2 regions of the Thomasclavelia spiroformis DSM 1552 genome follow, and region 2 is predicted to be linked to the other one. Evidence: a T-box and tRNA genes for the amino acid it is inferred to sense, from the RefSeq annotation. Region 2 holds a T-box; the other holds one or more tRNA genes.
The links. A T-box is a leader RNA that pairs with one kind of tRNA and senses whether it is charged. The one in region 2 lies ahead of pheS (phenylalanine--tRNA ligase subunit alpha), so its partner is inferred to be a tRNA-Phe.
Positions count from the first base shown of each region.

Region 1: it encodes a tRNA-Phe, which carries the amino acid that the T-box ahead of pheS (phenylalanine--tRNA ligase subunit alpha) is inferred to sense. The anticodon was not compared.

Region 1 covers NZ_CP102275.1:1,726,488-1,729,862, forward strand. The annotation lists gene gdhA (NADP-specific glutamate dehydrogenase) at 1-129, shown strand, start outside; gene NQ543_RS08230 (hypothetical protein) at 160-561, opposite strand; tRNA gene NQ543_RS08235 (tRNA-Glu) at 613-688, opposite strand; tRNA gene NQ543_RS08240 (tRNA-Phe) at 717-792, opposite strand; tRNA gene NQ543_RS08245 (tRNA-Asp) at 796-872, opposite strand; tRNA gene NQ543_RS08250 (tRNA-Met) at 877-953, opposite strand; tRNA gene NQ543_RS08255 (tRNA-Ser) at 974-1,066, opposite strand; tRNA gene NQ543_RS08260 (tRNA-Ile) at 1,074-1,150, opposite strand; tRNA gene NQ543_RS08265 (tRNA-Met) at 1,187-1,263, opposite strand; tRNA gene NQ543_RS08270 (tRNA-Ala) at 1,297-1,372, opposite strand; tRNA gene NQ543_RS08275 (tRNA-Pro) at 1,390-1,466, opposite strand; tRNA gene NQ543_RS08280 (tRNA-Arg) at 1,484-1,560, opposite strand; tRNA gene NQ543_RS08285 (tRNA-Phe) at 1,665-1,740, opposite strand; tRNA gene NQ543_RS08290 (tRNA-Asp) at 1,744-1,820, opposite strand; tRNA gene NQ543_RS08295 (tRNA-Met) at 1,825-1,901, opposite strand; tRNA gene NQ543_RS08300 (tRNA-Ser) at 1,922-2,014, opposite strand; tRNA gene NQ543_RS08305 (tRNA-Ile) at 2,022-2,098, opposite strand; tRNA gene NQ543_RS08310 (tRNA-Met) at 2,135-2,211, opposite strand; tRNA gene NQ543_RS08315 (tRNA-Ala) at 2,245-2,320, opposite strand; tRNA gene NQ543_RS08320 (tRNA-Pro) at 2,338-2,414, opposite strand; tRNA gene NQ543_RS08325 (tRNA-Arg) at 2,432-2,508, opposite strand; tRNA gene NQ543_RS08330 (tRNA-Leu) at 2,580-2,668, opposite strand; tRNA gene NQ543_RS08335 (tRNA-Cys) at 2,675-2,749, opposite strand; gene NQ543_RS08340 (extracellular solute-binding protein) at 2,936-3,375, opposite strand, start outside.
Region 2 covers NZ_CP102275.1:593,601-596,975, reverse strand. The annotation lists gene pheT (phenylalanine--tRNA ligase subunit beta) at 1-565, opposite strand, end outside; gene pheS (phenylalanine--tRNA ligase subunit alpha) at 570-1,607, opposite strand; T-box leader at 1,641-1,840, opposite strand; rRNA gene rrf (5S ribosomal RNA) at 1,945-2,053, opposite strand; rRNA gene NQ543_RS02585 (23S ribosomal RNA) at 2,130-3,375, opposite strand, start outside.

The DNA.
Region 1 (3,375 bases), 1.1 Mb from region 2:
ATTGATATCCATAATTCATCAGTTGCTGCTGCTGAAAAATATGGATTAGGATATGACTTAATCAAAGGAGCAAATATCGCTGGATTTGAAAAAGTCGTAGCTGCAATGATATCTCAAGGAATTTATTAAGATAACTAAAAAGCACTTAACAGTGCTTTTTTATTTTTTATTTACTTTTGCAATTTGATCTTTATATTCATTCATTCTTTCCATCAGTTCATTATAAAACTCTTGAGCATTCAATATATATAAAGTAGATGAAGTTCGATGCTTTATTTTTATTTTATGCTTACTAATTAATTCAACATCTTTAATATCCTTATAATCAATTAATGCCGGTAAAATTCCAATTCCTTTGTATTCATAAATCATCATTGAATCATTAAATATCTTCATATTATACTTAGTTGTTATTATTGATAAAAGCACAAATAATAATATTAGACCAATAATTACTTTTGATTTATTATGGTCTATTGCAAAATAAACACATGCTCCGCTAATCAATAAAAACATAACAATCGAAAAAATCATCATCCTAAATTCTTTATATTTCATCATAACACCTCTTTATATAAAATAAAAACAACCTAAAGGTTGTAATTTACTAAATGGTGACCTGTACGGGATTCGAACCCGTGAATGCATGCGTGAAAGGCATGTGAGTTAACCGTTTCTCCAACAGGCCAAAATAAAAACTGTTAACACAGTTATAATGGTGGTTCCGGCCGGAATCGAACCAGCGACACGAGGATTTTCAGTCCTCTGCTCTACCGACTGAGCTACGGAACCAATTGGCGGTCTGGACGGGACTCGAACCCGCGACCTCCGCCGTGACAGGGCGGCATTCTAACCAACTGAACTACCAGACCATTTTGGTTGCGGGAGAAGGATTTGAACCAACGACCTTCGGGTTATGAGCCCGACGAGCTACCAGACTGCTCCATCCCGCGATATTCTTTTTTTAAATAAATGGCGAGGGATGAGGGATTCGAACCCCCGCGGGACGTTAATCCCCTGTCGGTTTTCAAGACCGATCCCTTCAGCCGGACTTGGGTAATCCCTCGCATTATTGGTGGACCCTGTTGGACTCGAACCAACGACCGATCGGTTATGAGCCGATAGCTCTAACCAACTGAGCTAAGGGTCCTTGTTGTTTGTCTCTTACGGGTACCTCATATTTAATTGGTAGCGGGGAAGGGATTCGAACCCCCGACCCACCGGGTATGAACCGATTGCTCTAGCCAACTGAGCTACCCCGCCGTAATCAACTACAGCAATGCTATAATCTAATATTGGTGGAGCCTAGCGGGATCGAACCGCTGACCCCCTGCGTGCAAGGCAGGTGCTCTCCCAGCTGAGCTAAGGCCCCAATTCTTATTTTTTAAATGGTCGGGAAGACAGGATTTGAACCTGCGACCCCCTGGTCCCAAACCAGGTGCACTACCAAGCTGTGCTACTTCCCGCTTTTTGCTTTTTTAAATGGCGCGCTAGGCAGGAATCGAACCCACAACCTCTTGATCCGTAGTCAAGCACTCTATCCAGTTGAGCTACTAGCGCTTCTTCTTCCTTACAACGCTTCCATATTCTAACATCTTTCTCAAGCTTTTGCAAGTCCTTTTTTTGTTAAATGACCAAAATAAAAACTGTTAACACAGTTATAATGGTGGTTCCGGCCGGAATCGAACCAGCGACACGAGGATTTTCAGTCCTCTGCTCTACCGACTGAGCTACGGAACCAATTGGCGGTCTGGACGGGACTCGAACCCGCGACCTCCGCCGTGACAGGGCGGCATTCTAACCAACTGAACTACCAGACCATTTTGGTTGCGGGAGAAGGATTTGAACCAACGACCTTCGGGTTATGAGCCCGACGAGCTACCAGACTGCTCCATCCCGCGATATTCTTTTTTTAAATAAATGGCGAGGGATGAGGGATTCGAACCCCCGCGGGACGTTAATCCCCTGTCGGTTTTCAAGACCGATCCCTTCAGCCGGACTTGGGTAATCCCTCGCATTATTGGTGGACCCTGTTGGACTCGAACCAACGACCGATCGGTTATGAGCCGATAGCTCTAACCAACTGAGCTAAGGGTCCTTGTTGTTTGTCTCTTACGGGTACCTCATATTTAATTGGTAGCGGGGAAGGGATTCGAACCCCCGACCCACCGGGTATGAACCGATTGCTCTAGCCAACTGAGCTACCCCGCCGTAATCAACTACAGCAATGCTATAATCTAATATTGGTGGAGCCTAGCGGGATCGAACCGCTGACCCCCTGCGTGCAAGGCAGGTGCTCTCCCAGCTGAGCTAAGGCCCCAATTCTTATTTTTTAAATGGTCGGGAAGACAGGATTTGAACCTGCGACCCCCTGGTCCCAAACCAGGTGCACTACCAAGCTGTGCTACTTCCCGCTTTTTGCTTTTTTAAATGGCGCGCTAGGCAGGAATCGAACCCACAACCTCTTGATCCGTAGTCAAGCACTCTATCCAGTTGAGCTACTAGCGCTTCTTCTTCCTTACAACGCTTCCATATTCTAACATCTTTCTCAAGCTTTTGCAAGTCCTTTTTTTGTTAAATGGTGCCCAGGGCCGGAATCGAACCGGCACGGATTTTAAGGTCCGCAGGATTTTAAGTCCTGTGCGTCTACCAGTTTCGCCACCTGGGCACTTAATGGAGGTTCCAACCGGACTCGAACCGATGATAACAGAGTTGCAGTCTGCTGCCTTACCAACTTGGCCATGGAACCATTAATATTTTTTCTTCACTTTTCCGTGTCTTTCACCGGACTGCCTTTATATAATATAACATATATATTAATTTTGCAAGACTTTTCTTCAAAAAAATTACACTTTTCTTCTTTTGATAAAAAAAACTTTGATTAAATCAATTCTTTTTTTTAAAAAAACTGCTGGTTTTTACCAACAGTTTAAGATTATTTTGACTTTACTTTTGTCCAACGTAGATTATACATTTCTTTTACTTCATTTGTTTGATATGCAAATATTTCATCTTTTGAATCAGTACGAATATCATAAGCACTAATTCCTTTAAAATCATTTTGAGAAGCTTTTTTTGCTGCTTTTACATTAGCAGTCAAATAACCAACTTCAATAGTGTTTTTATATGAATTACTATTTGAAATCATATGATTAATAAATTCATTTGCCAATTTAGTATTTTTACACTCCTTAGAAATAACAAATCCATCAAACCAAACATTAGTTCCTTCTTCAGGTAAATAATATTCCATATTAGGATTTTCACTCATTACAGTTGTTGCATCCCCTGAATACATAATAGCCATTGCTTTTACACCACTACTCATAGTATCAATAACTTCATCACCTACATATACAGGATCCATTTCACTTC
Region 2 (3,375 bases):
AAATTGCACCTACTTCATATGCAAATGAAGTTAATGCCATACAATCAGCGCGGTTTGGTGTTAAACCTATCTCCAAAATTGTATCTTTAAGACCTATATATTCTAATGGATCTTCACCAACTGGTGCATTATCATCCAATATATGTATTCCTTCTTTATCTTCAGGTTTTAACAATCTTTGATCTAATCCAAGTTCTGCAATCGAACAGATCATTCCATTAGATTCTACACCTCTAATTTTACTTTCTTTTATAATAAATCCATTACCTAAATCACATCCTGGATTTGCAACAATTACTTTTTGATTAGCAGCAACATTTGGTGCCCCACAAACAATTTGTCTAATTTCTCCAGGTTTTACTTCTACTTTACAAACATTTAAATGATCACTATCAGGATGTGGAACACATTCTAATACATGACCAATTGTCATATTATTACCATTTGCTAAATTATGCATTCCTTCTACTTCTAATCCTATTGAAGTAATTTTATCAGCAAGTTCCTTAGGATCTTGATCATCAACTTTTATATATCTATTTAAAACTTTTAAACTAATATCCATTCTTCTACTCCTTTCTTGTAAACTGATTTAAAAATCTTATATCATCATTATAGAAATTACGGATATTATCAATACCATATTTAAGCATTGCAACACGTTCAATTCCAATTCCAAAAGCAAATCCTTGATATATTTCAGAATCAAAACCACACATTTCAAGTACTTTAGGATTTACCATTCCTGCACCTAAAATTTCAATCCATCCTGTATGTTTACACATTGAACAACCCTTACCTCCACAATTATGACAAGAAATATCAACTTCAACAGAAGGTTCAGTGAACGGGAAATAAGAAGGGCGTAAACGTATTTCACGTTTTTCACCAAAAAATTTACGAGCAAATACTTCCAATGTTCCTTTTAAATCAGCCATTGTAATATTTTTATCAACAACCAATCCTTCACATTGCATAAATTGATGTGAGTGAGTAGCATCATCATCATCACGGCGATAAGTTTTACCAGGACATATTACTTTAATTGGACCTTTTCCTTTAGCAGCTAACAATGTATGTGCTTGGACTGGAGATGTATGTGTTCGCATAAGCGTATTTTCATCAATGTAAAATGTATCTTGCATATCACGTGCTGGATGTCCTTTTGGCAAATTCATTAATTCAAAATTAAAATAATCACTTTCAACTTCAGGACCTTCAGCGATTTGATATCCCATTCCTAAAAATAGATCTTCTAATTCAGTTACAATTATTGATAAAGGATGCAATGAACCTTGATCTAATTTATAGCTAGGTAATGTAATATCAATTTTTTCTCTATTAATTTTATCTAAAATTGTTTGATTTTCTAATAGTTCTTTTTTTTCTTCAACAGCCTTAGATAATTCTTGTTTAACAAGATTTGAAATTTGTCCAAATGTTTTACGAGCTTCCGGATCCATATTTTTCATTAATTTCATTGATTCTTGAATTGGACCTTTTTTCCCTAAATATAGGACACGAATATCATTTAATTCTTTTAAAGAAGAACATTCATCTAATTTATTCAATGCCTCTTCTTTGATTCTCAATAATTCATTTTCCATTTTATTCCTCCTAAAATATAAAAAATCGTTCCCAATAGGAACGATTATCTCGCGGTACCATCCTAATTTATGACAAAATGTCATACACTTAATTAGCTGTAACGTAGCTTAAACGGCGGTGATTAGTCGCACTCAAAGGTGAATTCAATAATTCCATTGTTAAAAGACTTTCACCAAATGTCTTTCTCTCTAAAACAATTTTCTTATTTACTACTCCTCATCAACGTATTACTTGTCTATTATAACGTGTTTATAAAAATTTGACAATAGTATTTAATTATTTAATTATTCGATTAAATAATTAGAAATGTGTAATTTAAATATTAAATAAAAAAAGAACCGGCAGCTTGCTATTGTCGCACCGCAGTACTATCGTCGCCGTTATGATGCTTAACTTCTGTGTTCGGTATGGGTACAGGTGTGTCCATCATGCTATCGCTACCAGATCTTCTCTTTTAAGCAATTCCTTTCGAGAATCACTCAAAACCGGATAATAGCTCCTATTGCTTCTTCTTCTCTCTTTAGGTTAAGTCCTCGACCTATTAGTATCAGTCCGCTGAACATGTCACCATGCTTACACTCCTGACCTATCAACCTTATCGTCTTTAAGGGGTCTTACCTACTTGCGTAATGGGAAGTCTCATCTTGAAGTGGGTTTCACACTTAGATGCCTTCAGCGTTTATCCCTTCCATATTTAGCTACCCAGCTGTGCCACTGGCGTGACAACTGGTGCACCATTGATATGTCCATCCCGGTCCTCTCGTACTGAGGACAGATCTTCTCAAACTTCCTACGCCCACGACAGATAGGGACCGAACTGTCTCACGACGTTCTGAACCCAGCTCGCGTACCGCTTTAATGGGCGAACAGCCCAACCCTTGGAACCGACTTCAGCTCCAGGATGCGATGAGCCGACATCGAGGTGCCAAACCTCCCCGTCGATGTGAACTCTTGGGGGAGATCAGCCTGTTATCCCCAGGGTAGCTTTTATCCGTTGAGCGACGGCCTTTCCATTCAGCACCGCCGGATCACTAAGCCCGACTTTCGTCCCTGCTCGACTTGTTGGTCTCGCAGTCAAACACCCTTTTGCCTTTGCACTCTGCGCTTGATTTCCATCCAAGCTGAGGGTATCTTTGGGCGCCTCCGTTACTCTTTGGGAGGCGACCGCCCCAGTCAAACTGCCCACCTGACACTGTCCCGTTGCCAGCTTATGGCATCCGGTTAGAACTCCAATACAGGAAGAGTAGTATCCCAACAGCGACTCCTCACACACTGGCGTGCATGTCTCTCAGTCTCCTACCTATCCTGTACATCCTGCATCAAAGTCCAATATCAAGCTACAGTAAAGCTCCATGGGGTCTTTCCGTCTAGTCGCGGGTAACCTGCATCTTCACAGGTACTAAGACTTCACCGAGTCTACAGCTGAGACAGCGCCCAAATCGTTACGCCTTTCGTGCGGGTCAGAACTTACCTGACAAGGAATTTCGCTACCTTAGGACCGTTATAGTTACGGCCGCCGTTTACTGGGGCTTCAATTCAGTGCTTCGCTTGCGCTGACACATCCTCTTAACCTTCCAGCACCGGGCAGGCGTCACCCCATATACGTCGTCTTTCGACTTAGCATAGAGCTGTGTTTTTGGTAAACAGTCGCTTGGGCCGTTTCACTGCGGCTCATATCTCTATGAGCACTCCTTCTCCCTAAGTTACGGAGTCATTTTGCAGAGTTCCTTAGCTATAGTTCTCTCGCTCACCTTAGGATTCTCTCCT